One region of the Arthrobacter sp. SLBN-122 genome, then DNA from elsewhere that is predicted to be linked to it. Evidence: predicted binding sites of a transcription regulator. Region 1 holds the regulator's gene; the other holds the start of a gene.
What was found. The regulator HrcA, encoded in region 1, represses chaperone genes, less so after heat shock. The targets are predictions, from matches to a motif close to TTNGCACTCGNNNNNNNCGAGTGCNAA.

Region 1 (9,734 bases):
ACCGTCACCAACCTGGCCAAGCCGGCAGCCCAGTCGCTCCCCGGTTACGCCGATGCCAAGCCGATGGTGTTCTCCGGCCTGTACCCGCTGGACGGGGCCGATTACCCTGTGCTCCGTGACGCCCTCGAAAAGCTCATGCTCAACGATGCCGCGCTGGTGTACGAACCGGAGACCTCCGCTGCGCTCGGCTTCGGCTTCCGCGTGGGCTTCCTGGGCCTCCTGCACCTTGAGATCACCCGCGAACGCCTGGAGCGCGAATACAACCTCGACCTCATCTCCACGGCGCCGAACGTGGAGTACGAGGTAACCCTTGAGGACAAGAAGGTAGTCCGGGTGACCAACCCCAGCGAGTACCCCTCCGGTAAGATTGCCGAGGTCCGCGAGCCCATGGTGTCCGCCACCATCCTGGCGCCCAGCGAATTCGTCGGTGCCATCATGGAACTCTGCCAGGCCCGCCGCGGCGTCCTGGGCGGCATGGACTACCTCTCGGAGGACCGGGTGGAAATCCGTTACCGCCTGCCGCTGGCTGAGATTGTGTTCGACTTCTTCGACATCCTGAAGTCGAAGACCCGGGGCTACGGCTCCCTGGACTGGAAAGCCGACGGCGAGCAGGTTGCCGATCTGGTGAAGGTCGACATCATGCTCCAGGGCGAACAGGTGGATGCCTTCAGCGCCATCACCCACCGGGACAAGGCGTACGCCTACGGCGTGATGATGACCGGCAAGCTCCGTGAACTCATCCCGCGGCAGCAGTTCGAGGTGCCCATCCAGGCAGCCATCGGCTCCAGGATCATCGCCCGCGAAAGCATCCGTGCCATCCGCAAGGATGTGTTGGCGAAATGCTACGGCGGTGACATCTCGCGTAAGCGCAAGCTGCTGGAGAAGCAAAAAGAAGGCAAGAAGCGCATGAAGATGGTGGGGACGGTGGAGGTGCCGCAGGAGGCGTTCATCGCCGCCCTGACCACCGACGAATCAAAGGACAAGGCCAAGAAGAAGTGATCACCGCGCAGCGGGGGGCCCGCTGATGCCCAGCGTTCTTCCCCTCGGTGACCCGGCGCCGTCGGACGGTCTGCTGCCTCCCCAGGCAGCGGAGGGTGCGGCGGACCGGGCGTTCGGCTTGTACGTCCACATCCCGTTTTGCGCTGTGCGCTGCGGCTACTGCGACTTCAACACCTACACCGCCACGGAACTCGGCGGCGGGGCCTCCCAGGATGCGTATGCCGGCACGGCAGCGGCAGAGGTGGCGATGGCAGCGAAGGTCCTCTCGGCGTCGGGCGTTCCTGCCCGGAAGCTGGGCACCGTCTTTTTTGGCGGCGGCACACCCACGCTGCTGCCCGCGGACGATTTGGCCATGATCCTTCGGGCTGCCATCGACCAGTGGGGCATTGAGGACGGCGCCGAGGTCACCACGGAGGCGAATCCGGATTCCGTCACACCCGAATCCCTTGCCGTCCTGAAGGAAGCCGGCTTCACTAGGGTCTCCTTCGGCATGCAGTCCGCAGTTCCACATGTCCTGAAGGTCCTGGACCGCACCCACACCCCGAGCCGGGTGCCGCAGGTGGTGCAGTGGGCGCGCGAGGCAGGACTGGCTGTCAGCCTGGACCTGATCTACGGGACGCCGGGGGAGTCGCTGGCCGACTGGCGCCACTCCCTGGAGACCGCGCTCTCCTACGGGCCGGACCACATCAGCGCGTACGCGCTGATCGTCGAGGAGGGCACCAAGCTGGCCGCGCAGATGCGCCGGGGCGAGGTTCCCGGAATTGACGACGACGACCACGCCGATAAGTACGAGCTCGCCGACCAGCTGATCACCGAGGCCGGACTTGGTTGGTACGAGGTCAGCAACTGGGCCCGGACTCCGGAACAGGCCTGCCGCCACAACCTGGCCTACTGGCGGGGTGACGACTGGTGGGGAATCGGGCCCGGCGCGCACTCGCACGTGGGCGGGGTCCGCTGGTGGAACGTCAAGCACCCGTCGGCCTATGCGAACAGGCTGTCCCAGGGGCTCTCGCCCGCCGCCGGCCGGGAAACCCTGGACGCGGAAACCAGGAACCTGGAGCGGGTCATGCTGGAAGCGCGCCTGCAGTCCGGCCTTGACCTCTCTACGCTTAGCGCCGGTGGACGGCACGAGGTGGCCGGGCTTATCGCCGACGGCCTCGTGGATCCTGCCGCTGCGTTCCGCGGCCGACTGGTCCTGACCTTGAAGGGCAGGCTGCTGGCAGACGCAGTAGTCCGCCGGGTCCTGCCGGACTGACCCCAAGGGCCGGGCCCACGCCGGCAGGGTTCCCTGGCCGAAGCGAAGCGAGGCTAGGATGCCGCTGGGTGGGCCCACTGCGGCGAGGGCCCGAGCTTGCGAGGGCTGGGAGCCGGTGGGGATTACTTGATCCAGCGCAGGTTGTACTGGTAGCGGTGCGGCTGGCCCCGGTTGACGTGGATCCCGGCGGCGACGGAGAAGCACGTGAGCGCCACCCAGATCAGTGTGGCAATGACCGCGAAAATGTTCCCGACGTAAGGGATGAACACCAGGATGTTGGCCAGCACGGCGGCAATGGTGGGCGGCAGGCTGAAGTTCAGCGCTTCCTTGGACTCCTGGGCGGTGAACGGGCCGCGGTCCCGGAAGATCAAATAGATCAGCAGCGCGGGGATGCAGCCCAGGATCCCGCCGAAGTGCGCGAGTGTTGCCCACTGGCGGTCTTCGCTGGCCGTAAGCGGCAGGGCATTGGCGGGGACGCCATGGTACTCGGAACGGCCCTGGCCATCCCTGTGATCACGTGCGTTTTCTGCCACAGTCTGTTCCTTCGAAGGTGCAAGTGGTGCTGGGTACGGATTCCGGCGCATGCAGAGCGTGAAAACGCGTGCAGTGCCGGAAAAATGCTGCAGTGCCTCAAATAAGGAACCGCACTACCAAGAATACTGGGTCGCGGGCGGCCCGCCGCCCTTCAGGGCACGGTCAGGAAATCGATCACTTCTTCAACCCTGCCCAGCAGGGATGCTTCGAGGTCTGCATACGTGCGCACGGCGCCCAGCAGTTTCTGCCACCCAAGGCCGATATCTTCCTTGGTCGCGTGGGGCCAGCCGAACGCCTTCAGGATCCCGGTTTTCCAGTCCTGCCCGCGGGGGACGGCAGGCCATTTGTCGATCCCAAGGACAGCGGGCCGGATCGCCTGCCATACGTCCACGTACGGGTGTCCAACAATCAGGACGTTCCCGGCGGCACCCGGGGAGGCCATGACGGCTTCCGCGATGCGGGACTCCTTGGAATCGGGAACCAGGTGGTCCACCAGGACGCCGAGCCGCCGGCCGGGCCCGGGGCTGAAGTCCGCCACGGCTGCGGCGAGGTCGTCAATGCCGTGCAGGGGCTCGACGACGATGCCTTCCACCCGGAGGTCGTCTCCCCAGACTTTTTCGACCAGTTCGGCGTCGTGCTTGCCTTCCACCCAGATCCGGCTGGCTTTGGCTACCTGGGCCCGCTGTCCGGCCACCCGTACCGATCCCGACGCCGTCCTGCCCGCTGCCGGACCCGCCGCGGTCCGCGGCGCCGGCGGCATCAGCCGGATGGGCTGGCCTTCAAGGAGGAAACCGAACCCAAGACGGAAGGAACGGGACTTTCCCCGCCTGTCCTCCAGCGCCACCACATGCATCCCGCCGGATTTCTCCACACGGGTCACGGCACCCACCCAGCCGGACTGCACTTCCTCGAGCACCATTCCGCGCTCCACGGGAACCTCGGGCAGTTCCGTCCGCGCGGGAGCCGATATGCCCCGTGGGCCCCAGTTCTGGTAATCCATGGATTCGATCCGCCTAGCGCTAGGTCCTCAGCCCCGGAATTTCGCCCGGAGCGGTACCAATGCTAACAACGGGCCGAGGCATAATAGACTGTTAGCACTTGGGCATGTCGAGTGCTAACAGTGGGTTGCATCGGGAGGGGCATGCGCCCCGAACCATGGGATGGAGGTGGAGAGTGAGCGAGCCACGCAAGCTGGAAGTACTGCGGGCCATCGTGGAGGACTACGTCCACTCCCGCGAGCCGGTTGGGTCAAAGGCCCTGGTGGAGCGGCATCATCTTGGTGTTTCCAGCGCCACCATCCGCAACGACATGGCTGCCCTGGAGGATGAGGGGCTGATCACCGCCCCGCATACCAGCGCCGGCCGGATTCCCACCGACAAGGGCTACCGGCTTTTCGTCGACCAGATCTCCGCTGTCAAGCCGCTCTCCGCCGCTGAACGCCGCGCCATCCAGTCCCTGCTCGAAGGCGCGGACGATCTCGACGACGTGCTGGAGCGTACGGTCCGGCTGCTGTCCCAGCTGACCAACCAGGTTGCCGTGGTGCAGTATCCGCACCTGAGCAGGGCACTTGTCCGCCATATCGAATTCGTCCTGCTCGCCCCCCGCAAGGTCCTTGTGGTCCTGATTGCCAACAGCGGCAAGGTGGAGCAGCGGGTGATCGACGTCGGGCAGGACCTCGGCGACGACGCGCTGGCTGAACTGCGTACCCGGTTCCTTGGTGCGCTGGGGGGAACACCGCTGAGCCAACTGGCCCAGGCGCTGCCCGCCGTCGTGGCCGCAGCCCCGCACCAGCAGCGGCAGGCGGCACACGCACTGGCGCTCGGGCTGGAGGGCCTGGCACAAAACAGCCGGGAAGAGCGGATGGTCATGGCAGGCACCGCCAACCTTGCCAGATCCAACGTGGACTTCCCCCTCAGTATCGGCCCTGTGCTCGAGGCGCTTGAGGAGCAGGTGGTGATGCTGCGGTTGTTGAGCGAAATGGCCCAGGACCACCGCGGCGTCGCTGTCAGCATCGGAAGGGAGAACCCGTACGACGGCCTTGCCGAAGCCTCCGTCGTTGCCACCGGTTACGGTCCGGACAGTGCCGCGAAAGTAGGGATCCTGGGGCCCACCCGGATGGACTATCCCACCACCATGGCCGCCGTCAGGGCAGTGGCGCGCTACCTTTCCAGGATTTTGGGGCCCTGACTCTTAGCCGCCGGAGCCTGCTCCGGCCGGGAAGCAAGAGCCGGGCCGCCGAATTGAATTGCAGTACAACAAGGAAGAGATACGTATTTTGAGCAGCCACTATGACGTCCTTGGAGTCTCACCCGAAGCTACGGGCGAAGAAATCAAAAAGGCCTACCGCAAGCTGGCCCGCACCCTTCACCCTGACGTAAACCCCGGCGCAGACGCGTCAGAGCGGTTCAAGGCCGTAACCCACGCCTACGAGGTGCTTTCGGATCCCCAGAAGCGCCGGATCTATGACACCACGGGCAACGAGAACGGCACCGACAACGGCTTCGGCGGAGCAGGCTATGCGGGCCAGGGGTTCGCGTTCCAGGACATCTTCGACACCTTCTTCGGCGCCGGCGGCACGTCCGGTCCGGCCTCGCGTGTCCGGCGCGGCCAGGACGCCCTCATCAGCGTTCGGATCGACCTCCGGGACGCCGTGTTCGGCGTCAACAAGAAACTCGAAGTGGACACCGCCGTGGTCTGCCCCACCTGCGACGGGTCCTGCTGCCGCCCCGGCACCCATCCTGAACGCTGCGACATCTGCGGCGGCAGCGGCCAGGTCCAGCGGGCCGTCCGCTCCATCCTCGGCCAGGTCATGACGGCCGCCCCCTGCGGCACCTGTGAAGGTTTCGGCACGGTCATCAAGGACCCCTGCAACGAGTGCAGCGGCCAGGGCCGTATCCGCAGCCGCCGCTCACTGACCATCAAGGTTCCCGCCGGCGTGGCCACTGGAACCCGGATCCAGCTCTCCGGACAGGGCGAAGCCGGCCCCGCGGGCGGTCCGGCCGGTGACCTCTACGTGGAGATCCGCGTCAACAACGATGCCACCTACGTGCGGGAAGGCGACGACCTGCACGCCACTCTGCACATCCCCATGACGGCGGCTGCCCTGGGCACGGACGTCAGCCTGGAAACCTTTGACGGCACCCAGGAGATCGACGTCAAGCCAGGAACCCAGTCGGGGGAAATCATCACCCTGCGCGGCCTCGGTGTCACACACCTCAGGGGATACGGCCGCGGCGACCTGAAGGTCCACCTCCAGGTGGACACTCCGGGCAGGCTCGACCCCGCACAGGAGGACCTGCTGCGCCAGCTGGCCAAGGTCCGTGGCGAACAGATCACCGAGGGCAAGCTTGCCGCCAGCGGCGGCATGTTCGCCAAGCTCCGGGACCGGCTCGGTAACCTGTAGCGGTGAGCAACCCCGTCTTCTTCACAGCCGCCGGTTCGCTGGACGGCATGGCTGCCGGTCAACTCTTCGTCCTCGAGGGGACGGAGGCGCGCCATGCCGTCACCGTCAAACGGCTGTCCCCGGGCGAAGCGGTGGACATTGTCGACGGGGCCGGCACCCGGATGACCGGGAAAGTCGTCTCTGCCGCCCCCTCCGGTCTCGAGGTGGAGTGCGGGACCCTTACCGTGGAAGACAGGCCGGACATCCGGCTGGTGCTGGTACAGGCCCTGGCCAAGGGCGACCGCGACGAACTTGCCATCGAGACGGCCACCGAACTGGGCATCGACGCGGTCGTACCCTGGCAGTCCGAACGTTCCATCGTCCGCTGGAAGGGTGACCGTGCCGCCCGGGCGCACGCCAAATGGGAGTCCACCGTATCCGCGGCCGCCAAACAGGCCAGACGTGCCCGGATTCCCGAGGTGCGGCCTGCCGTCGACACTGCAGGGCTTTCAGCTGCCGTGGAAGCGGCGGACCTTGCCGTCATCCTGCACGAAGACGCCGTACGGCCGCTGCGCACGGTCCTTGAGGGATGGCAGTCGACTGCTGGCGCGGGACCCCGTGAAATTCTGCTGGTCGTCGGCCCGGAGGGCGGCATCAGCCCGCGCGAAGTAACCAAACTCTGCGATAAAGGCGCCGTGACCGCCCTCTTGGGGCACCATGTCCTGCGGTCCTCCACCGCCGGGCCCGCCGCCGTCGTGCTTGCCAGTGACGTCCTTGGCCGCTGGACGGCTACCGGACCCTAAAGGACCTGGTGTCCTCGTTCCGGTCCGGTTCCCCGCCGGAACCGGCCTGGGCCACCCGCAGCACGTAGTCGCCGGGCGGAAGGTTCAGGGCCAGCGTGAAGACCCCGGCCTGCCCCTGTTCCGCCCCCGCCGTGGTTTCTCCGGTGAGGAAAGGTGCCTTGCTGCCTCCATCCGGTGACTGCAGGATCTGCCAGCGGAGCTTGGCCCCCGGGGACGTGCTGCGGCCAGTGATCTTGACGCTGCCCCCCGCAACCTCGGCGCTCTCCTGCGGGTCAATGATCCAGACCGGGGCCACCAGGCCGGCGGCGCGGGTCATCAGCGCGCCCAGCTGGACGCTGCCAAACGCCACGTAGTCGGTGTGGCCGTCCACAAGTATCCGGACCCGGATCTGCTGGCCCGTGTCGATCAGGCCGGAACTGGCGGCCGCGGCGGTTGCCGTGTAGATCAGTTGCTGGATGGCGCGGGCAGCCATGTCCGCGTCGAGATTGCTGTTGAAAGCGTCGGCTGAAACATCCACCGTGATGACGTCCTTGCCGGAAATCGAGGTGGCCAGTTTGTCCGGGTTCTGCCAGGGCGTGAAGAAGTCAGGGTCCAGCGGCTTCTCCGACATCATGGCCCGGAGGGCGCGGGTGACAGGGTTCTCCTGCTCCGGGACATCGCGGAATTCGCGGTAAAGGAAGATGTTCCCGCCGCTGCGGCCGATCCAGTAGACCGGGGCCTTGTTGGAGGACTGCGTGGTTTCCAGCGGGGCGCTGGTGGAAAGCGTATTTGGCATGGTGCCGCCCGTGGCCGGAACCGAGGCGATGGTGCCGGTGGGGGTGGGACCGCCCTCGGCCGTGCATGCCGCCAGGACCGGAACCAGAACCAGGACTCCTGCCAGGACGGCGGGGCGCAGGCGGCCCATGGGTCGTCCAGCCCTTTCGGGCGCAGAGGTTTCCGGCACTGTCCTGCCCTTGTCCTTTCCTGGGTGGCGGGCCGATCCCCCTGGCGGCCTGGTGTTCCAGCAGATGCTGGATTTCCAGCATTACACAATGGCGCTGCCGCTCCGGCGCTCTTTGCCTTCTCCACCGCAACTGCAACGGGAACGATATGAGGCCGATATGAAGTTGATACCTAAGGCCGCCCCAGAGCCCCCGTGAGGCTCCTTGCCCATGTTCCATGTTCGAGGTTCCACTGCGGCCGGATATCCGGCCTGGTCCGGTGCTGGCGTAAGATGGAGGGATCGCTGGGGCAAGGAGCACCGGGCAACGGGCGCCGGCATCAGCCAAAGCAAACAAGTGATGTCGATCTTCGAGGGGACCACAGGCCTGCGGGCCAGCACCATGACTGAATCAGCAAATGGTAAGCGCCGGCTCAACACGGGCGACGGCGGTCCGGGGGAATTCCCGCACTCCCTGCCCGGCACCCGGACGGAAGTGGTCCTCTTTGAGAACTCCGACCAGATGGTTCAATCACTTGGCAGCCATGATGAGGCCCTGAGGTTTATCGAAGAGCAGTTCCCGGACGTCAACTTCCATGCCCGCGGCAACGAACTGTCCATCAGCGGCCCTTCAGGCGATGTGCCCCGCATCATGCGGCTCCTCCAGGAAGTCCGCGGCCTGGTGGCCCGCGGCACAGTCATCACGCCTGCGGTGCTGCAGCAGCTGGTGTCCCTCCTGCGCACCCAGTCGCTGCAGAATCCTGTGGACGTGCTCACCCATGACATTCTCTCCAGCCGCGGCAGGACCATCCGGCCCAAGACGCTGAACCAGAAGAACTACGTTGACGCCATTGACGCCAACACGGTGATCTTCGGCATCGGCCCCGCCGGCACCGGCAAGACCTACCTGGCCATGGCCAAAGCGGTCCAGGCGCTGCAGCAAAAAGAGGTCAGCCGGATCATCCTTACCCGACCCGCCGTGGAAGCGGGGGAGCGGCTTGGCTTCCTCCCCGGCACGCTGAGCGACAAGATCGATCCCTACCTCCGGCCGCTGTACGACGCCCTGCACGACATGATGGACCCCGAGTCCATCCCGCGCCTGATGGCAGCCGGCACCATCGAAGTGGCGCCCCTGGCCTACATGCGCGGCCGGACCCTTAACGACGCCTTCATCATCCTCGACGAGGCGCAGAACACCACGCCGGAACAAATGAAGATGTTCCTCACCCGGCTCGGCTTCGGATCCAGGATGGTGGTTACCGGTGACGTCACCCAGGTGGACCTGCCGTTTGGGACGCGTTCCGGGTTGCGGATCGTCGAGGAGATCCTGCAGGGCATTGAGGGCGTGAGCTTCTCTGTCCTGGACGCCGCCGACGTCGTTCGGCACCGTCTTGTCGGGGACATTGTCAACGCTTACAGCATCTGGGATGAAACCCAGCGGAACCGGGTCAAGCATTCAGCCGGCCGGGAAAAACGGGGGGAACACGCGTGAGTATCGAGGTGAACAACGAGTCCGGCGTCCAGGTGGAAGAGTCCGGGCTCGTGGCCCTGTCGCGGTACATTTTTGAGCAGCTCTACATCCATCCGCAGGCCGAACTGTCCATCCTCCTGGTGGACGAGCCGGCCATGGAGAAGCTGCACATTGAACTGATGGATGAACCGGGCGCCACGGACGTGCTCTCGGTACCCATGGACGAACTGACTCCTGGGACGCCCGACCGGCCCACGCCCCAGGGCATGCTCGGCGATATCGCCATTTGCCCGCAGGTGGCGAAGGTCCAGGCCCGGAACGCCGGCCACTCCCTGCAGGACGAGATGCTGCTGCTGACCACGCACGGCATC
Region 2 (21,110 bases), 3.2 Mb from region 1:
CGTCCTTGCCGACCCCACCACCGTGGGGCAGCTGGACGCGGCGGTCACTGCCGCCCACCGTGCCTTCGAACAGGCCCGGCTGGCGGACCCGCAGCGGCGCGCATCATGGCTGGACGCCATTGCCGCCGGCCTGGAGCAGGATGCTGCGGGGCTGGTGGAGACCGCCGTCGCGGAAACGCACCTTGGGGCGGCCCGGCTGGAAGGGGAACTGAAGCGCACCGTGTTCCAGCTGCGGCTCTTCGCAGCGGAAATCCGCCAGGGTGAGCACTTCGACGCCACCATCGACCACGCCGATCCCGACTGGCCCATGGGCCCGCGCCCTGACCTTCGGCGCTGCAACGTTCCGCTCGGCGTCGTTGGCGTCTTCGGTGCCTCCAACTTCCCCTTTGCGTTCAGCGTGATGGGCGGGGACAGCGCGTCGGCCCTGGCCGCTGGCTGCGCCGTGGTCCACAAGGCGCACGACGCGCACGCACGGCTTGCTGCCCGGACCGTGCGCACGGTGGTCGACGCGCTGGAAAGTGCCGGGGCGCCGTCGGGCCTGTTCGCTATGGTGACCGGACGGCAGGCCGGCGAGGCACTCGTTGACCACTCCCTGGTCAAGGCCATCGGCTTCACCGGCTCCACGGCCGGCGGCCGGGCTCTGCTCAACCGCATCGCTGCCCGCCCGGAACCCATCCCGTTCTTCGGCGAACTGGGCGGCATCAACGCCGTCTTCGTCACGGGCAAGGCCTGGGCAACCCGGCGGGCGGAAATCCTTGCCGGCTACGCTGCCTCATTCACTCTGGGAATGGGCCAGTTCTGCACCAAGCCCGGGCTCCTGTTCATCCCCGCGGGACAGGCTGATGGCATCCGCCGCGAGCTGGAGCAGGCCCTGTCAGGGTTTACCCCCGCCCGGCTGCTCAGCCCCCGCCTGCACGATGGTTACGCCGGTGCCGTTACCCGGCTCCGGGACAGCGGCGGCGTTGAGGTCCTGGTGGAAGGCAACTTTGCCGAGGAACCGGCCCCCACGGTCCTGCTCACCACCGCAACGGACGTCCGGAAGAACCCGGAGCTGCTCCGCCAGGAAATGTTCGGCCCGGCCAGCCTGGTGGTCGAATACGGTGACGAATCCGAGTTGCCGGCCCTGGCGGGGCTGCTGGAAGGGCAGCTGACCACCACGCTGCAGGCTGAAGCTGAGGACGACGTGGACGCGCTCGCCGCCAGGCTGGCGGACATCAGCGGCAGGGTCCTGTGGAACGGCTGGCCCACCGGGGTCACCGTCAGCTACGCCCAGCACCACGGCGGGCCCTACCCGGCCACCACCTCAAACACCACCTCGGTGGGGACGGCAGCGATCCGCCGCTTCCTGCGGCCCCTGGCGTACCAGTCATTCCCGGCGCAGCGCCTGCCTGAACCGTTGCGGGATAACAATCCCTGGCAGGTGCCGCAAAGGGTCGACGGCGTCTGGCAGCGCCCGTCCGTCCCCGCGGCCGGGTCCGTGGCCGCCAGGGAGGACAAGCAGTGAACGCCATAAGCCCTGAAGAAGTCCAGGGAGTCCTTCCCGAGGATGCGGACCAGGCCCTGCTGATCGGGCGGGTCTGGGATGTGGAGAGTGGCGGCCCGCGCGTTGTCGCCGTCAGCGGGGGCAGCATCTTTGATCTGCACCGCGTGGCCGGAACCGTCGCGGAGCTCCTGGAGCTCCCGGACCCGGCAGCCGCCGTCCGCTCCGCCCTCGCGGATCCCAGCCTGGCGGAACCGCGGTGGGAGGCGGCCGCCGTCGTCAACGCTTCCCTGGCGGGCGACAGCACCCGGACCAGGCTGCTGGCCCCCGTGGACCTCCAGGTCATCAAGGCCTGCGGCGTCACGTTCGTGGACAGCATGATCGAGCGGGTCATCGAGGAGCGCTGTGCCGGTGACGCTGGACGTGCAGCCGAAGTGCGGGAACTGGTGGGGCGCGCCCTGGGCGGAAGCATCTCCGCCCTGCGGCCGGGATCGCCGGAAGCCGCCGAGGCCAAACGCGTCCTGATCTCCGAAGGCCTGTGGTCGCAGTACCTGGAGGTGGGGATCGGCCCGGACCCGGAGGTCTTCACCAAGGCCCCGGTCCTGTCCTCGGTGGGCCTGGGAGCTGGCATCGGGATCCCGGCCTTTTCGTCCTGGAACAACCCCGAGCCTGAGCTGGTCCTGATCGCCACCTCCGCCGGCAACGTGGTGGGCGCAACGCTGGGCAACGACGTGAACCTGCGCGATGTGGAAGGCAGGAGCGCGCTGCTGCTGGGCAAGGCCAAGGACAACAACGCCTCCAGCGCGCTGGGCCCGTTCATCCGGCTCTTCGACGGCGCCTTCACGCTGGATACGCTGCGCGATGAGGAGATCCTCCTGCGCGTTGAGGGCCCGGACGGCTACCTGCTGGAGGGCCGGAACAGCGTTGCCCGGATCAGCAGGCCGTTCGAGGAGCTTGTGGCCGCGACCTATGGAAAGCACCACCAGTATCCGGACGGGTTCGCGCTCTTCACGGGGACGCTGTTCGCCCCAACGCAGGACCGCGATGTGCCGGGGGAGGGCTTCACGCACAAACACGGCGACCTGGTGACCATCCGCAGCCGGCACCTCGGTGCCCTGGTGAACAGGGTGGGCCCGTGCGAGGAGCTTCCGGAATGGTCGTTCGGCCTTCGCCGGCTGTTCGCTTACCTGGCCGCGCAGCGGCAGGGGGCCCGGGCGTAGTTGCCACAGCGCAAAAAATACGACGCCGGCACTTTGGAAAGTGCCGGCGTCGTACTTTTTGCGCTGGTGTCCTTAGCTGTTGTCCGGCTTGGCCAGGCTCTCCGGGTCCTCCTGCTTGGCAGCTTCGTCCGAGAGGCCCTGCGGCGTGAGGTCCAGGTCCTCCCGGTTCTCCGGTGCCTCCGGCGCTTCCCCGGTCTCCGCGGCCTTGACGTGGCCGGTGTCGTCCAGGGCCGGGTTGGCGCCCTCCACGCCCGTGGGATCATTCTTGCTGCCCGAGTCCGGCTGGGCGTTGAGCGGGGCCGTGCTGCTGGATCCCGTGTTGGTGGGGTCGTTCTCGTCGATCGAATTGGGCTCGTTCGTCATGGAATTGTCCTCTCGGCGTGGTCCAGCCTTGTCCGCCGACCATAGGCACAGCCGCGCCCGATCCGCAAGGAATCAGCCGCGCGGCGCGGCACATATAGTGGGGGTTGAACTGCAGACGCCAGGCTGAGGAGGCCCCGCATGCTCGTGCTCGTCATCAACTCCGGTTCGTCGTCCCTGAAGTACCAGGTCCGTGATGTGACGGCCGGGACGGTCCTCACCGAGGGGCTGATCGAGAAGATCGGCATGGGCAACGGCGGCGGCGGAGACGGCGAGATCGTGGGCCCGCGGGACCACGCGGAGGCACTGGAGCAGGTGGACGCGGCCATCCACCAGGAGCTGGGCGACCTCGAGCTGGCCGCGGTGGGGCACCGGGTGGTCCACGGCGGCGAGCGGTTCGCCGAACCCGTGCTGGTGGACAACGAGATCACCCGCGCCATCGAACGCCTCAACCCGCTGGCCCCGCTGCACAACCCCGCCAACGTCCTGGGCATCCGTGCCATCACCAAAAAGTGGCCCACAATGCCGCAGGTGGCCGTTTTCGACACCGCCTTCCACCGGACCCTGCCGGAGCACGCCTGGCGCTACGCAGTCCCGGACGAGCTGTACACCAACCACGGCATCCGCCGCTACGGCTTCCACGGGACCTCGCACGAGTACGTGGCGCGCCGGTCGGCCGCGCTGCTGGACCTCCCCATCGAGGAGTTCGACGGCGTCATCGCCCACCTCGGCAACGGCGCCTCCGTCACCGCCATCCGTGGAGGGCGGTCCGTGGACACCTCCATGGGCTTCACCCCTCTCGAGGGCCTGGTCATGGGCACCCGCTCCGGCGACCTGGACCCCTCCATCCTGGTGTTCCTTGGCCGCGCCGGCTGGACGCCCGAGGACATCGACACCATGCTCAACCGGGAATCGGGGCTGAAGGGCCTGGCCGGCAACAATGACATGCGCTCGGTGGTGGAAGCCTCCGAGTCCGGTGACGGGAAGGCCGCGATGGCCCTCGCGGTGGCGTCCTACCGCCTGGCCAAATACATCGGCGGCTACCACGTGGCCGTCGGCGGGGCCAAGGCGCTGGTGTTCACGGCCGGCATCGGCGAGAACTCCCAGCAGTTCCGTGCTTTGGTGGCGGACAAGCTGGGCGCCTTGGGCATCGAGCTCGACGGCGGCCTGAACGCCGAGCGGTCAAAGGAGCCGCGCGTCATTTCCACGCCGTCCTCCGCGATTCCCGTCCTGGTGGTGCCCACGGATGAGGAACGTGCCATCGCAGAGGCGACAGCCGCCGTCGTCGGATCATCGACTGCTCCATAACGGTCCTTTTGGGCGCCCAAAACGACGTTTTTGGAGCAACCGATGAACCAAGGGTTAGCCTCGATCCATGCCTGAGATCTCCCTGCCGATCCGCACCGAACGGCTGGTCCTTCGCCGGTTTGACGGCGGTGACCTGGACGCGTTCCACGCCTACCACTCGTTGCCGGAGACCGCCCGGTTCCTGCCGGGCCCGGCCAAAAGCTACACGCAGTCGATGGAGCGGGTGGGCCGGTACGCCAACTTTGTCTTCGAAAAGGAAGGCGACTGGGTAGCCCTTGCCATTGAGGCGGCGGATGAGCCCGGGTTGCAGGGTGAAGTGGTGCTCAAATGGCTGCCGGGGCGCGGCCAGGGCGAAGTGGGGTGGACCCTGGCGCCTGGAGCCCGCGGCAAGGGCTACGGCACGGAGGCCGCGGGGGCCGTCCTCAACCTGGGTTTCAAGGAGCTGGGCATGCACCGGATTGAAGCCCGGCTGGACGAGCTCAACGGGGCGTCGGCGTCACTGTGCGGCCGGCTGGGCATGCGGCTGGAGGCGCGGCACATCGACAAGTGGCACTACAAAGGCCAGTGGGCCACCGAGCTCACCTACGCCATCCTCGCCGATGAGTGGCGGATCGGTTCCGCCGGCTAGGTTTTACGCCCGGCCCTTGAGGATCAGGTTCCAGTAGATCTTCGGAAACAGGTCCCGGTCCACGAGCCATGACAGTTTGCTCTCATTCCAGGTGGGAACCCGGGGAACGGTGGGCATGGGCCGGTACCGGTCGTCGAATTCGGCGAAAACCACGGTGTCCCTTGACACCGTGAACGGACACACCGAGTAACCGTTGTACTTCGCCGGCAGCGGCTTGCCTTTCCGGGCCGCCACCAAGTTCTTCGCCACCACCTTGGTCTGCTTGCGCAGCGCGCCGCCCGATTTGGAGTTGGTGGTTCCTGCGGCGTCACCCAGGGACCACACATTGGGGTAGCGCAGGTGCCGGAGCGTCTGCCGGTCCACCTCCACGAAGCCGCCCGCGTCACCGCCGGCCGGCAGATCCGTGGCCTTGAGCCAGTCCGGGGCCGACTGTGGCGGGACGGCATTGAGGACGTCGTAGGCCAGGTCCTCGGTGGTGTTTGCGGCGTTGTCCCGAATGGTTGCCCTGCGGCCTGCAGCGCTCACGGACACTAGTTCGCTGTTGGTCCGCAGTTCGATCCCGTACTCGGCGATCTTCCGGTCCAACTCACGGTCCACTTCCGGAACCCCGAACACCGTGGGGTAGGGCTGCACCATCACCACCCGGATCTTGTCCAGGACCCCTTGTTCACGCCAGTAGTCGCAGGCAAGGTACATGGGTTTCTGGGCCGCGCCGCCGCACTTGATGGGTCCCCCTGGCATCGTGAAAACGGCGGTGCCGGAGGTCATTCCGCTGAGCAGCGTCCAGGCCTTGGGGGCAAGATCGAACTCATAATGGGAGGCGCCATGCGGCGAGTGCACGGCCTCGGCCAGCCCCGGAACCGAATCCCAGTCATACTGCAGCCCGGGGCACACCACCAGCTGGCCGTAAGCCACAGAGGCCCCGGACTCCAAGGCGACGGTGTTGGCATCGGCGTCCACGCCCGCCGCCGCGTCCCGGATCCAGGTGACGCCCTGGGGGACAACCGATTGCTGGGGCCGGACGGCTTCCTTGGCCTGGGCCCGGCCGCCTGCGATGTGCGAAAACAGCGGCTGGTACAGGTGGTGGTCCCGTGGTTCGATCACCGCCACGTCCTTGACGCCGTAGCGCTGCAACCTGGCGGCCAGCGAAATGCCGGCATTGCCGCCGCCGATGATGACCACCTCATGCTGGACAGGCACGGCGCTACTTCTTCTCAGTCAGCGCGGATGCCTTGTGGGCCGCACGGGCACCGGTCTTCTCCGACTCCACCACGTACTGCGGCTCATCCTCAGTGGCGCGGTGCGTATTGCCGTCCAGGTCGAAGTCGCTGGTCTTCTTTTCCACGATTTTGCCGTGCGTCTTGCCCTGCGAAGTGTTCCACTCCACGTGCGTTCCCTTGCTTAATGACATGCCCGCTCCTCTGGTCCCTGCGGAAAACAAGTGCCCCACAATAGTAAGCATGGTTAGCTTATTGGCGCATTGACAGTGACACGGCAGCGGTCCAAGCTGGCGCTGTGCCTACCTGCCGGACGAGCCGCGTCGGCAGCAGGTGCTGTTCAGGAGAATCCGATGCCAGTAGTAGAAGAATCCGTTGTCATCGCCCGGCCGCCGCAGGAAGTCTTCGATTTCCTGTCGAAGTTCGAAAACATCGCCGTCTATGACTCCTCGGTCACCGCCTCTGAGCAGGTGGGGGGTGGCCCCGTGGGGAGGGGAAGCCGGGGACGGGGAACAAGCAAGATCATGGGCCGGCGCTTCGACTGGACTGTCGAGGTGGTGGAGTTCGAGCCGCCACGGCGAATGGTGTCCCGCTCCGTTGAAGGAAAGCTGAACTTCACGGTGTCATTCACCCTTGAACCGGCCGATGGCGGCACCCGCGTCACCCAGCGGATTGACGCAGATTCCGGCCTGGGCGGCATCTTTGGCAAGGTCGCCGATCCGCTGGTGGAGCGCGCCCAGGGACGCACCGTCCGCGCCAACCTTGAAACACTCGCTGAATGGCTGGTGGAGCACCCGCAGACCTGAAGCCCTGCCTGCTGGGGCGCGGGCAAAGGAAAGCCCACGACGGCGGGACCCGCCCGCCGTCGTACGCTTCAGTCCTACTTCAGGCCGGCGCCCGGCAGTAGTTCGGTGGCGCCCAGGGCGTCGGCGATGAAGGCGTAGTCCCAGGCCCGTTCCCGCCACTGGACGTACCGGCCGGACGCGCCGCCGTGGCCGCCGTCCATCTCGATCTTCATCACGATCGGCGCGGTGCCGGTGGTCTTGTTCCGCAGTTCCTGCACCCACTTGGCCGGCTCAACGTAGAGGACCCGAGTGTCGTTGAAGGACGTCACGGCGGCAATCTTGGGGTAGGCCACCTCGCGCACGTTCTCATAGGGGGAGTAGGACTTCATGTAGGCGTAGGCCTGGGGGTCCGTGATGGGGTTGCCCCACTCCTCCCACTCCAGGGCGGACAACGGCAGGTCCGGGTCCAGGATGCTGGTGAGCGGGTCCACGAACGGCACCTGCGCCACGATGGCCGCGTACTTCTCCGGTGCCATGTTCGCCACGGCGCCCATCAGGAGCCCGCCGGCCGAACCGCCCAGCGCGGCGATACGGGAGGGATCCACCCAACCCGAGTTCGCCAGCCAATCGGTGGCGTCAACGAAGTCGGTGAAGGTGTTTTTCTTGGTGAGCTTCTTGCCGTCCTCATACCAGTGCCGGCCCAGCTCGCCGCCGCCCCGGATGTGGGCGATCACGAACACCACACCGCGGTCCAGCAGGGACAGGCGTGCGATGCCAAAGCCGGGGTCCATGCTCATCTCGTAGGAGCCGTATCCGTAGACCAGGCCGGCCGCCGTCGAATCCTGTTTCACGGTCTTATGCCGCAGGACCGACAGCGGGATGCGCGTGCCGTCACCTGCCGTGGCCCATTCCCGCGTGGCCACGTAGTCGCTGCCGTCATACCCGCCCAGCACAGGGCTTTCCTTGCGGAGCAGCAGCTCGCCGCTGGGCTGGTCAAGGGTGGGGAGCACAAAGTCGTAGATGCGCGACGGCGTGAAGTAGGACGTATAGCCAAGCCGGATTACGGGGGCTTCATAGTCGGAACCGCCCACACCCGCGGTGTAGAGCTCCTCGTCAAACGCCGGCTCAACGGGCGCCTGCTGTGCGGGCGTGCCCAGCCCGGCCAGCCCCATCACCTGGACGCGCTCGATGGTGTCCTTGCGGATGGAGACGATGAGGTGCGTGGCGGTGACGCCGGCGCCGTTGACCCGGACGTCGCCGGAATGTTCGACGACGGTCTGCCAGGCCTGTTCCGCCAGCGGCTTGTCCAGCTCGGCCGGGTCCGCCAAGGAGACCATGGAGTTGATGGCGCCGTGGTTGTGCGTGAGCAGGATCTTCTCGGCCTTTTCGCCGTTGGGGCCTTCCAGGAGGAAAGGCTCGGCCTCATACAGGATGCGTTCGTTCCGGGAGATCACCGTGATGACGGCCTGTTCGGGGTCGTCGAAGCGCAGCACCCTGGTTTCGCTGTATTCCGAGCACCCGATGCCCAGCACCAGGTAACGCCGGTCCGCGGAGAGCTCGAAGCCCAACCACATGGCGGCGTCATCCTCCTGGTACACCACCACGTCGTCGGCCACGGGAGTGCCCAGGACGTGCGCCTTCACCTGGTACGGGCGCCAGGCCTCGTCCACCACCGTGTAGAAGAGGCGCGTGCCGTCCGGGGAGAACGCCACGCCGTAGAAGATGTTCTCGATGACGTCAGGCAGGAGTTCGCCGGTGCGGAGGTCCTTGATGCGAAGCGTGAAGCGTTCGTCGCCGGAGTTGTCCACGGCGTAGGCGTAGAGGGTGCCGTCAACCGTGACGGCTGTGCCGCCCACGGAGAAGAACGGTTTGCCTTCAGCTTCTACGTTGCCGTCCAGCAGGACTTCCTCACCGGGGATCCCCACCCCGGCTTCCACGGCCGGCGGGGTCCAGTCGGCCACGGCATCCCCGGTGTCCTGCGCCCTGACCCGGCAGTGGATGCCGTACTCCTTGCCCTCCGCGGACCGGCTGAAGTACCACCAGCCGTCCTTGCGGTGCGGAACGGAAAGGTCGGTTTCCTGGGTGCGGCCCTTGATCTCCTGGAAGATGGCCTCGCGGAGCGGCTCCTGGTGCGCGGTAACGGCTTCCTGGTACGCGTTTTCGGCCTGCAGGTGCTCCACGACCTCGGCCGACTCCTTGTCCCGCAGCCACTCGTAATTGTCCACGAACGTCTCCCCGTGATGGGTGCGCTCGGTGGGAATCTTCTTGGCAACCGGGGGCGCCGGGATAGCAGTGCCGGTGGAATCCTGTAGGGAGGTGGAGGTCATGGATTCAATATATAGACCACCCCGGACAAGTCGGCAGGCCGTTCGCTACCGGGGGAGAAGGGGCGGCCGGAAAGGGGCGAAAGACTCTGGGACCCTGCCCGCGGTTCCCGCCACGCTGGGAGGGCGGTGCAAGGAATAGGAGAAGCCATGGACCTCGAAACCGGACCGGCGCCCCGGGCCAAAGCCTGGCCGGCCGTGGCCCGCAGCGTGGGAACGTCCTGCCTCATGCTGGCCCGCAGGCAGGTGCATCTCCCGAAGGGCAACGTGGGCCGGGTGCTGCGTTTTGCCGACGGAAGCACCTCGCGGGGTCTACCGGGAGACCACCGTCGACAGCCAACCCGGGGAGCCCTGCGTCCTGGTGGTGGCCTTCACGCTCCGCCTGGTCCGTGGCCGGGCGCACCGCTTTTTCGAGGCGGAAAGCCTGCTGAACACCCCGCTCTTCGTCGGGTTCCCGGGGTTTGTCTCCAAGCTCTGGTGCGCCCACGACACCTTCGGCGCCTACCGCGGCCTGTACGAGTGGGACGGCGCCGCGCCCGCCCGCAAATACGCCGCGGCACTCTGGCGGGTCCTGGAACTGGTCAGCGTTCCCGGGTCCATCAGCTACAAGGTCCTGCCCGGGCTGCGCCGCGATGAGTTGCTCGCCAACCCCGCCCTGATCGAGTCGCCCGCCCACCCCGATCACGCTTGGTGGCGGCTGCTGGGCCAGGGATGAGGCCGGGCGGGAATGCCTGGCAGGCAAGGCACGACGGCGGACACTGATGTTTTAGTGGTGGGCGCCGGTCCTGCCGGGCTCACCACAGCACTCCAGGCCCACGCACATGGGGCCACGGTCAGGGTGGTGGACCGGCGCGAACACCCGGCCCGGCCTTCCCGGGCCATGATGCTGCATGCCCGGGCACTGGAGGGGCTCCGCCCGCTGGGCGTGACCGATGAGTTGCTGAACCGTGCCGACACCACGCCCGAAGCACGCATCCACCTGGGCCGCCGCGTCATTGAAGCCCGGATGGGCCATGCGGACCTCCCGGACACCGCCTTTCCGCACCTGACGCTGGTCCGGCAGGCCGACGTCGAGGACGTGCTCTGGCAGGCGCTGCAAGCCCGGGGCGTCCCGGTGGACTGGGGCGTGGAGTTCCGCGGCCTGGGACGTGAGCGCAGCCTGGCGGAAGGCTTGCCGTCCGGTGCTGGAATGGTCCATGCGCAGTTGCACGGGGCTGGCGGCAATGATGCACGCGACCATTCCGGGCACCACAGCTCCCGGTTCCTGGCCGGCTGTGACGGGCAGTCCAGCACGGTCCGCAGTTTCACGGGAGCGCAGTGGCGCGGCGGCCCGTACCGGGTGGAAGCGGTCCTGGCGGATGTGGAACTGGACGGCCGCCTGGATCCCGGGCTGCTGCACGTGGCCGTGGGAAGCGCGGGGCTGGCTTTCCTCTTTGCGCTGGGTGAGGGGGCCACCTGGCGCATGCTCGCCACCCGGCCAGCGCTGCCGCAACCCATAGCGCGCTACGGCCAGCTGGGTCCGCCCGTTCCACCGGAGGAAGTGGCCCGTCTGCTCCGGGAGTCGGGGCTGGGCGCTGCCGTGCGGGACGTGCGCTGGTCGGCCCAGGTCCCGCTGCAACACCGCCTGGCCAGTACGTTCGAAAGCAATCCCCTCTTCCTTGCCGGCGACGCCGCCCATGCCCATTCCCCGGCGGGCGGGCAGGGCATGAACAACGGCATCCTGGACGGCCTCAATCTGGGCTGGAAGCTCGGCTTCGCCTCGACGGCGGGAAGGCCGCTGCCGGAGCTGCTGGAAACCTACGGGCAGGAGCGGCGGCTTGCCGCCCGGCAGGTGCTGGCGCTGACGCATGTCATCTTCTTCGGCGAAGCCTCGCCGCATCCGGTGGCCCGGCTGGCCCGCAGCCTCCTGCCCGCGTTCGCTCCGGTCCTGCCGCTGCTGCTCCGCCGGCAGTGGCTCACCTCCCAGGGAATCCGGCTGTTGGCCCAGCCCTTCGTGCGCTACCGGACCAGTGCCATTTCCCGGGACGGAACGCCCCGCGCGGACGGGTGGCCGAGCCCCGGTGACCGGCTGCCGGATGCGGCCGTTACGGTCCACGGGCGGGCCGTCCGGCTTCACGAACTGACCGCGGTGCCCGGCATCCATCTGTTGCTGGAGCGCGACGCCGGCCCGGGCGCCTTGGATGACGACGCCACCCTGCGCGTGGTTGCCGGAAGGGGTTCCCTGCTGCACCTCCACCGCCTCGACAGCCACCCCGGCCGCGGCGTTGTCGCGGTCCGCCCTGACGGGTACGTCGGCTTCCGGTGCGGGGAGCCGGACCCGGCCCAGCTGCGTGGTTGGCTCCGGCTGGTGGGCGCAGTGGGGAACTGAACGGCCGTCCCGCCGTCGCGATGCTCCATCACTTATGGCTCCCAAGCGGGCAGTTTAGGGACCATAAGTGATGGAGCAACGGGGACGGGGAGGGTAGTTGCCGGAGGGCTCCAGGCGTAGTCTGTTCAGTTCAAGGCACATCCGCCCAGCGTGAGAGGGGAATTTTATGACCATCCCGCCAGTGCACGAACCCGAGCCGTTTCCGCCCGAACCCGGTCCCGAGCCCACCCGGCCGGATCCCACCCAGCCGCAACCTCCGGGACCCCCGTCTCCGAATCCGTTTCCCACCCCGCAGCCGCCGGGGCCGCTGCCCGTTCCGGATCCGGGCCCGGCACCCTTGCGTCCGGACCCCACCAGGGACTGACGGAATAGGCAGGACTTCAAAAGGGGCCTTCCGCGTAGCTGCGCGGGAGGCCTCTTCCGTATGTCCCGGCCGCGGTGCGACTCACCGGACTGACAGGCATCGGCGCGCTCAACTGCCCGGTGGCGCGAACAGGTTGACGAGGTTTCCGTCCGGATCATGGAACAGTACGGACCTGTTTCCCCAGGGCATGGTCGTGGGCTCGAGCACAATGTCCTCGAGCCGGTCACGGAGTCGTGCGAACTCCTGGTCAACGTTGTCCACGAGGAACTCGATGATGACTGACCTGTTGGCCGCCGGCTGCGGGGCCTGCTGACCCAGCATGGCAACGGTTGCCGGGCTGCCGATCGCGAGCACGCTGGAAGCGGTGCGGAACTCGGCGAAAACGGGAGCCGGCCGCGTCGCGGTCGTTCCGGTCACGAGTTCGTAGAAGCGTACGAGCCGGTCGACGTCCTCGGTGATGATGCGGATCGAGGCGAAGTTCATGGGTGTCCTTTCCGTCGGATCGCTCGACCCGACCAGACCATGGTGCGGTGCACGGGCGACAGCGTCCTGTCGGTGTTTTGCGGCAGATTTAGTCTGCGTCGTACGCGGGCCTGAGATCGCCATAGGGGATGTTTAGGTCCTTGGCGTGATACTCGCGGGGCGGCGGACGTTCGCCCGTCGGCACAATGGTGACGATCCGGTCGCTTCGGAAGGCGCGGACACCTTCACGGGTTCGGCACCAGGCGATGAGGTACCAGTTCCCGTTGCGTTCGACGTATCCGAGCGGCTCGATCTCGCGGACTGTCTGGGCGCCATTGCGGTCGCCGTACCGCATGTGGAGCACGGTCCCCGAGCGGAGCGCTTCGGCGAATCCGTGCGGAACGGCGGCGGTGGCCGCGTCCTCGAGAAGATGCACGCGGGTTGCGAGTTCGATCGTCTGGTTGAGGCGGCCTCGGTCCATGACGGCGGCGACCTTGCGCAAGGCGCTAGCGGCTGGCCCACCGAACGGGCTCGAGGCAAGCATGCCCAGCGCGATCGTCGCGGCGAAGGCTTCGTCCACCGTGAAGCCAAGTGGTGCCAGCGTGTGTGACGGGTCGATGACATACCCGCCGGTCCGGCCGGGTTCGGCCCAGATCGGGACGCCGGCCTGCTGCAAGGCCGAGAGGTCCCGCTCGATCGTGCGGGAGCTGACCTCGAACCGTCCGGCGAGCTGCCGGGCGCTTCTGGGCCGGGGCGCTGCGGCGCGGAGGTCCTCGACGATTGCGTAGAGCCGGTCGGTGCGATTCATGGCTCGATCCTACTTAGGCGCCACGAGAACGCTGTCACTCATCGCTGACAATCACAGTTGCAGGCGCAAAAAAACCTCCAAAAATCCACGGGTGAACCCCTTGAAGACCTTTCGCTCAAGTGCTAAAAAATCTGTATCAGCCAATACAGATCGGCTGATGTGACTGTTGCAATATCTCTTACGAGGAGGGAAGCCATGTTGATGCGTACCGATCCGTTCCGCGAGCTGGACAGGCTGGCCCAGCAGGTCCTCGGTACGGCTGCACGACCGGCGGCGATGCCAATGGATGCATGGCGCGAGGACCAGGAATTCGTGGTGGCCTTCGATTTGCCGGGTGTCACGGCGGACTCGGTGGACCTGGATGTGGAACGGAATGTCCTGACGGTGCGGGCCGAGCGCCCGGAACCGGCGGGCAAGGACACCGAGCTGATTGCGGCTGAGCGGCCGCGCGGGGTGTTCAGCCGCCAGCTGATCCTTGGCGACACCCTGGATACCGAGCATGTGAAGGCCAGCTACGATGCCGGTGTCCTGACGCTGCGGATCCCGGTGGCGGAGAAGGCCAAGCCGCGCAAGATTGAGATTGAGACGAAGGGGGCAAAGCAGGAAATCGCTGCATAGACCTTTCCAGGATCGGGAGGCGGCCGTATCCGTTGACTGCCTTTTTGGGGCGATTCGCCATTCTGTGCACGCCACAGCGCCAGACAGCGCACCGGCAGCTTGGGCTTCACCTTCCCGACACGATGGCCCCCGGTTTCAGCCGGGGGCCATCCACATGTCTGCGGTCAGGTGCCGAGTTCCAGCATCAGGGCCGGCAGTTCGTCGGCAAGTTCGCGGGCCAGGAATCCCAGCGGCCCCAGCCGGCTGGCCAGCCGGTCCGCCGCCGCTGCATGCAGGTGGGTACCCCAGCAGGCGGCCTGGGCGCTGCTGGTGCCCCGGGCCCGGAGCCCGGCGATGGCTCCAGCCAGCACGTCCCCGCTGCCGGAGGTGCCCAGCCCGCCGTACCCCGTGGTGATTTTCCACAGTTCCGGCTCACCCGGATTCAACCCGGGCGGCTGGGTTATCAGTCCCTGGCAGCTGACCACGGCGCCGAACCTGGCGGAGATTTCGGCAAGGTCTTTCTCAAGGTGCTCCACGTCCCGCCCCAGCAGGATCCCCGCTTCCTTGGGGTTCGGGGTGAGGATGAGCCGGCCGCGCCAGGGGTCCAGTTGGTCCTCCAGCGGCACCAGCGCGCCCAGCGCATAGGCATCGAGTACGACGGCGGCGCCTCCTTTACCGTCAGCGTCACCTTTCGCATCAGCACCGCCCGACTCGCGCGCCAGCAATGCCTGCAACAGTTCGCCGGCAAGGTCGGGGTCATCGAGGCCGGGTCCCACCAGGAGGGTGTCCGTCCGGTCCAGGTACGGGGAGATACGGTCCAGCTCCGCCTTGACCGAGCCGCCGGCAGTTTCCGGGAGCCCGATGGAACCGCATTCAGGCAGGGCCACCCCCAGCTGCGCGGCCACCGACTCAGCAACAGCGAGCGTGAGTTTTCCCGCCCCGGCACGCAGGGCGGAAGTACCCGCCAGGAGGGCCGCCCCCGGCGTGGCCCGGGCTCCGCCGACCACCAGCACGGAGCCGCGCGAATATTTGTCTTCGCCCGGCGCCGGCAGCGGCCAGCCGCGCAGGAGTGACGGCGTCACCAGTGCGGCGCTGGACGGCTCACCGCGGCCGGACACTGGTGTCTCCCGCGTGCTCGGTGACCGCGACGCCCTGCTCCGCCAGGTGGTTCGCCACGTTGAAGCTCTCCAAGGTCCAGGGCCCTACGCCGGAGGGGCGGACGTACCGGGTTATTGAGGCATTGAGGATGGCCTCAGTGGCTGCGAGGTCCAGCAGTTCCTGCTCGCTGAGTCCCTCCAGCACATAACGGAACAGCATGATCACGGCATCGTGGCACACCAGCATCACCCGGTGGCCCGTGTCCAGGTTGTTCAACTCGGCCAGGACCGACCGCAGCCGCAGCGCCACGTCCGCCCAGGATTCGCCGCCCGGCGGCCGGTAGTACAACTTGCCCAGCCAGTTCCGGCGCTCGGATTCCTCGGGGTAGCGGTTCTCCACACCCAGCCGCGTGAGCCGGTCCAGGATGCCAAGTTCGCGGTCCCGCAGCCGCTCATCCGTCCGTACCTGCAGCGGCCAGCCAGCTGTTTCAACAGCAATCTCGGCCGTCTGGCGGGCCCGCGCGTAGGGGGAGGAGACCACCGCATCCGGACGGAACTGCCTGGCGGTTCGGCCCAATGCAGTACCCAGCGCCTGGGCCTGGTCCCTGCCTGTTCCGGACAGGTCCACGTCCGCGTCGCGGGCGGGAACCTCGATGACCTCCACGCCGGCCTCCCGCGCCTCGGTGGCCGCAACGTTGCCTTCGCTCTCACCATGCCGGATCAGCAGCAGCTCCACCGCCCCCGCCGCCTGGACGGCCTCCGTCAGCCCGTCGTCGTTCGAAGAATCGCCGGTCAAAAAATCACCCCGTCCGCTCGCTCTGCCGAATGCAGGAACACTACCAGCGGCGTACCCAAGGTCAGCGGTAAATAACGGACAACAGCGGCGGCGCAGAGGTGCGTGGGCCCCTTCGACGCGCACATTTGTCTGTGACGCGCACCTTCCCTGCCGCTCTCGAAATACGGGCCGCGCAAAGGAATGTGCGCGGCGAAAGCGCATTTGCGCGTCGCCATTGAAACCGGCCCCGGCATGGTCGCCGCGTTTACGGCGCCGCGAAATCGCCGATCCGGCCTTCCCGGAGTGCCGCGCCCACAGCCGCAATGCCGCCGTAATCGGGAAACAGCACGGACTGCCCGGCGATGAAGCCGGAGCCCGCCGTCGGAAGCGTCATGCCGCCAATCGCGTTCACATCCAGGTTGCGCAGGCTGTAGGCCAGGATCGCTGCCTGGACGGGATCAAATCCCCTGTCCACCGTGAGGCAGCAGGAGGCGAAGTCGACCAGCGACCGCACCGCGTTGACGTCGTTCAGGGCGCCGCCGGCTGTGAGGCGGGCAAGGATGGCGCGGAGCATGATCTGCTGGTCGCGGACCCGCTGGAAGTCGCCGTCGGAGAACGCATAGCGCTCGCGGGAAAATTCCAGGGCGGCTTGTCCGTCCAGGTGGTTCATGCCCTGGGGGAAGACGTGCTGGGTCTCGATGCTGGCCTGGAAGGGTATCGGCACGTTGACGTCGATGCCGCCCAGGCCATCCACCAGGATCTTGAACCCGCCGAAGTCGAGCATCAGGGTGTGGTCGATGGTGATTCCCAGCAACTGCTGCACCGTGGCGGTCTGCAGGTCGATCCCGCCGTTCTGCAGGGCAGAGTTGATCTTGGCGCCGCCGAAACCGGGGATGTCCACCCAGGTGTCGCGGTTGATGGAGATGAGGTAAAGGTTCCGGCGGTCGGCCGGGACGTGGACCACCATCAGGGTGTCCGCGCGCTGGTCCTGGGGTTCGCCGGTGGCGGCCGTATGGGCGGCGGCGTCGCGTGCCGGAGTGTCCCGGATGTCGCTGCCGATGACCAGGATGTTCATTGGAGCGGCAGGCAGATCAGGGATCGGGGCAGGCGGCGGTGGGGGAGCGGGAGCCGGCGGGGGTGTTTCAGAGGGAGTCGGCGTGGGCGTGGGGGTTTCGCTGGGCGACTGGGTTTGGGTGGCTGCGGGCTGCGCCTCCTTGCTTCCGCGGCTCAGGCTGAAGACCGCCACTCCGGCGGCCACCACGAGTGCCAGCACCACCAGCGCGGCGATCCAGCGGCGGCGGCCCAACGCCGCAAGCCAAGCGGGTCGGTGAGAACCGGGGTTCCCGGAGCTGCCGGGCCCGGATGGATCAGAACCGCCTGGGATGCTCATGACGCCTCCACCTCATTGTGTTTGGTGGGATCAGTGTGCGTCGGGCAGGCCCTGGTTGGCTACAGGGTTATCCAAACTGTCACCTGGGAAGGCGTCCCGGAGGCTACGCCGGGCTGCGGTAACGCCGTTCCGCTACCGGGACTGTGGCACGGTTCCGGGAACCGGGGCGTTGAGGCGGGCGTGGCGCAGGATGGACACGATCGCGGGGGCCAGCTGGTCCTCCATCTCGCGGTACACCTCGGGAGCGCGGCGGTAAGGGTCCACGATGTCGTTGTCCGCGGAGTCGGCGGGGAGCGAAAGGTGCCGCACCCCTGCGGCCCGGGCCGGCAGGGCGCGCCACAGGGCGGCGTTGGCAGCCAGCCGGGTGTCGTCGTCGGACCCGTTGCTGGCGGGCAGGGCGGCCGGGGAAGGTACGACGGCGGCGGGCTGGCCGCCGTCGGCAGCGGCGGTCCGCTGGGCCAGGACATCCAGCATCCGGGCAAATTCCCGGATGGTGAACGTCCGCTTGAGCAGGGAGGCGTCCAGCTGCAGGACCTCGCCGCGGTGCCCGGATGTCATGGTGAGCACCAGATCCACCCCGCGCAGGATCCTGGACGTGAGCTGCCGGGCGGCGAACCCTTCGGGGTCGCCGCCGAAGGTCCGCACGATGTCCGCGGAAATGGGCTGCATTGGTTCGCCCACCAGTGCCCGGGTGCCCGCACTGGACACGTGGAAACCGCCCGGCACCGCCTGGTCGAGTCCTGCCTGCAGCAGCCGTTCGGCCACGGGGGAGCGGCAGATGTTGCCGGTGCAGACGGTGAGGATTCGTACTGGTGCGGAAGTGTCCAAGGAGATTTCTCTTTTCCCAGCTGGTCACGGATCCGTTCGGACCCGTGCCTTTCAACTTAACACGCGACGGCGCGGCGGCGGCTTCCAGAGTTGGGTGCTGCCGCCGCGCCGTGTGGATGCTCCGGCCGGCGGGCGTGCCGGTTAGAGCGTGGTCAGCAGCTGCTTCATCTGCGTGATTTCCGCCTGCTGCGCGTCCACGATGTCGTGGCCCAGCTTCACGGCGTCGGGGAATTTGCCGGCGCTGATTTCCTGCTGTGCCATGTCGACGGCGCCCTCATGGTGGCCGATCATCTGCTCGAGGAACAGCCGGGCGGCCTCGGTGCCGGTGGCGGACTTCAGCTTGTCGATGCCGGCGTCGTCCACCATGCCGGTCATGCCGTGTCCGGAGTGGTCACTCATCATGGTGGGCACGTTCCAGCCCTTGAGCCAGCCGGTCATCTGCTCGATCTCCTGTGCCTGGGCCGCCTTGATCCTGGTGGCCAGTTCGGTCACCTCTGAGGGCATGCCGGGTTTGGCCAGGATGATGCCGCTCATCTCCACCGCCTGGGCGTGGTGCGGGATCATCATCTGCGCAAACATGATGTCCGCCTGGTTATGGTCGGCACTGGCACTGGGCATCATCCCGGCGCTTGGCATGGTGCTGGCCATTGGGTTGGAGCTGCCCATTGGGTTGGAGCTGCCGTGGTCCATGGGCATGCTGTTGCCGGAGCCGGAATCTGCGGCGCATCCGGCGAGGCCCAGGGAGACGGCCAGGGCAGCGGCAATGGACAGGGTCTTGATAGTGGTGTTCATGGTTGTCCTTCAGGAGGTAATGGAACTGGGCCGGGTTGTTTGGCGCAGTCCGGTTTACGTCCGGCTGATGGACAGGTCGCAGGGTGTAAGGCTGGGCGGCAGGTAAGCGTAGGCAGGGCCCGGGTTGCCGGCCGCGGGCAGCAGCGGCAGGACGGCAAGGGTTGCCTGCGGCGGCACAACGGTCACGGGGCTGCCCGGGGCCGTTGGGACGCAGGGCGCCGCGGACTCCCTGGCCCCCGGGCAGGAGTCGCCGCAGGTGGCCGGTACAAGGGCGGGCGCGTCGGTGGAAGCGGCGGTGGCAGGGTGGCCGGCATGGGAGGGATGGGCGCCAACAGTGGAATGGACGACGGCGGTGGTTCCGGCCGGTGCCGCGTGGGAGGCAGCGCCGTGCGAGGCGTGGCCGGCGGTGAGCACATGCATGCCCAACAGTCCGGTGATGACGGCCAGGGTGGCCGCCAGCAGCCACGCCCGGCGCAGGAGGGACGCCATGGTGCGGGTGGTCATGACGTCGCCTCCTTCCAGTCGGTCTGCAGTCTTCAACGTACCTCGGAGGGGTTCAGTTTCAGGCGCCGCAGCAGCTGGGCGTTCAGGGCCACCACGATAGTGGATACGGACATCAGTACCGCTCCGGCCGCGGGCGACAGCACCACCCCGGCGAAGGCCAGGACGCCTGCGGCCAGCGGCACGGACAGGATGTTGTAGCCGGTGGCCCACACCAGGTTCTGCCACATCTTCCGGTAGCTGGCCCGCGACAGGTCCACCATGGACAGCACCGCCCGCGGATCGTTCCCGGCCAGCACCACGCCGGCGGATTCCACCGCTACGTCGGTTCCGGCGCCAATCGCGATGCCCACCTCGGCGCGGGCCAGCGCGGGAGAATCGTTGACGCCGTCGCCCACCATGGCCACCTTCAGGCCGCGGGCCTGCAGCTCGGCCACTTTCTTGTCCTTGTCCGCGGGGAGGACCTCGGCGAACACCTCGTCGATGTCCAGGTCCGCGGCCACGGCCTGCGCCACCTGGTGGGCGTCGCCGGTGACCATGGCCACCTTGACGCCGCGCCGCTGCAGCGCTGACACCGCCTGCCGCGACTCAGGCCGCACCGCGTCCTCCATGCTCACGGCCCCCAGGACCTTGCCGTCGTCCACAACGTGGAGCACGGCGGCTCCGCGGTCCATCCAGGCCCGGGTGCTCGCGGCCAGCGTGCCGGGTTCGACGACGCCGAGCTCGCGCAGGAGCGCGGGTCCGCCCACGTGCACCGTACGGCCGTCCACGCTGGCGCGGACGCCGCGGCCCGTCAGGGAGGTGAAGCCGGTGGCTGAGGGCAGGGTCAGGTTCCGGGCCTTCGCGGCGCGGACGATGGCCCGCGCCACGGGGTGTTCGCTGTCCGACTCGACGGCGGCGGCAAGGGCCAGCACGGCGTCAGGCTCGGCGCCCTCAGCCACGGCAACGTCCTTCAGCTCCGGCTCGCCGGTGGTCAGGGTGCCGGTCTTGTCGAACAGGACCACATCGATGGTGCGCATCCGCTCCAGCGCCATCCGGTTCTTGATCAGCACCCCGGCCCGGGCCGCCTGCTCCGTGGAAATGGCGATGACCAGGGGGATGGCCAGCCCCAGGGCGTGCGGGCAGGCGATGACCAGTACGGTCACCGTGCGGGTAACGGCATCGGGAACACTTCCCAGCAGCGTCCAGGCGATGAAGGTCAGGACACCGGCGCCGGCGGCAAAGTAGAACAGGAAAGCGGCGGCGCGGTCCGCCAGGGCCTGGGCGCGTGAGGACGACGCCTGCGCCTCTTCCACCAGCCGCTGGATTCCGGCCAGGGCGGTCTGGTCGCCCACGGCCGTGACGCGTACCCGGACACTGCTGTCCGTGGCCACCGTTCCGGCCACGACGGGATCGCCTGTCCCGCGTGCCACGGTCTTGGATTCCCCGGTAATCATGGACTCGTCGAACTCGGCCTGGCCGTCCACCACGGTTCCGTCCGCCGGCATGCGGGCGCCGGGACGGACCAGGACCAGGTCGCCGGGGTTGAGGTGGGACACGGGCACCGTTTCGGTGCCGCTGTCCGTAATGAGTTCGGCTTCGTCCGGCAGCAGCGCGGCGAGGGCGTCAAGCGCACCCTGCGCCGAACCGAGGGCGCGCATTTCGATCCAGTGGCCCAGCAGCATGATGGCCACCAGCAGCGCCAGCTCCCACCAGAAATCCAGGTCGAAGCCGCCGATTCCCAGGCTGGTGACCCAGGATGCGGCGAATGCCACCGAAATGGCCATGCCGATCAGCAGCATCATGCCCGGGGTGCGGTCCTTCAGC

Region 2: FBY36_RS04685 (Hsp20/alpha crystallin family protein) is a predicted target of HrcA. The motif match lies at 13,424-13,450, and genes of this name have one in related genera.

What each region holds. Positions count from the first base shown of each region.
Region 1 covers NZ_VFMS01000001.1:4,134,765-4,144,498, reverse strand. The annotation lists gene lepA (translation elongation factor 4) at 1-999, shown strand, start outside; gene hemW (radical SAM family heme chaperone HemW) at 1,025-2,254, shown strand; gene FBY36_RS19015 (DUF4870 domain-containing protein) at 2,377-2,787, opposite strand; gene FBY36_RS19010 (DUF3097 domain-containing protein) at 2,940-3,788, opposite strand; gene hrcA (heat-inducible transcriptional repressor HrcA) at 3,962-4,975, shown strand; gene dnaJ (molecular chaperone DnaJ) at 5,064-6,191, shown strand; gene FBY36_RS18995 (16S rRNA (uracil(1498)-N(3))-methyltransferase) at 6,194-6,973, shown strand; gene FBY36_RS18990 (GerMN domain-containing protein) at 6,960-7,877, opposite strand; gene FBY36_RS18985 (PhoH family protein) at 8,296-9,384, shown strand; gene ybeY (rRNA maturation RNase YbeY) at 9,381-9,734, shown strand, end outside.
Region 2 covers NZ_VFMS01000001.1:978,566-999,675, reverse strand. The annotation lists gene FBY36_RS04755 (aldehyde dehydrogenase (NADP(+))) at 1-1,504, shown strand, start outside; gene FBY36_RS04750 (fumarylacetoacetate hydrolase family protein) at 1,501-2,700, shown strand; gene FBY36_RS04745 (hypothetical protein) at 2,773-3,063, opposite strand; gene FBY36_RS04740 (acetate kinase) at 3,202-4,368, shown strand; gene FBY36_RS04735 (GNAT family N-acetyltransferase) at 4,436-4,996, shown strand; gene FBY36_RS04730 (NAD(P)/FAD-dependent oxidoreductase) at 5,000-6,196, opposite strand; gene FBY36_RS04725 (DUF2945 domain-containing protein) at 6,201-6,407, opposite strand; gene FBY36_RS04720 (SRPBCC family protein) at 6,567-7,019, shown strand; gene FBY36_RS04715 (S9 family peptidase) at 7,094-9,325, opposite strand; gene FBY36_RS04710 (hypothetical protein) at 9,609-10,037, shown strand; gene FBY36_RS04705 (FAD-dependent monooxygenase) at 10,050-11,690, shown strand; gene FBY36_RS04695 (VOC family protein) at 12,163-12,537, opposite strand; gene FBY36_RS04690 (helix-turn-helix transcriptional regulator) at 12,626-13,324, opposite strand; gene FBY36_RS04685 (Hsp20/alpha crystallin family protein) at 13,520-13,942, shown strand; gene FBY36_RS04680 (NAD(P)H-hydrate dehydratase) at 14,107-15,039, opposite strand; gene FBY36_RS04675 (histidine phosphatase family protein) at 15,023-15,814, opposite strand; gene FBY36_RS04670 (LCP family protein) at 16,059-17,183, opposite strand; gene FBY36_RS04665 (arsenate reductase/protein-tyrosine-phosphatase family protein) at 17,316-18,011, opposite strand; gene FBY36_RS04660 (DUF305 domain-containing protein) at 18,153-18,803, opposite strand; gene FBY36_RS04655 (hypothetical protein) at 18,858-19,307, opposite strand; gene FBY36_RS04650 (copper-translocating P-type ATPase) at 19,340-21,110, opposite strand, start outside.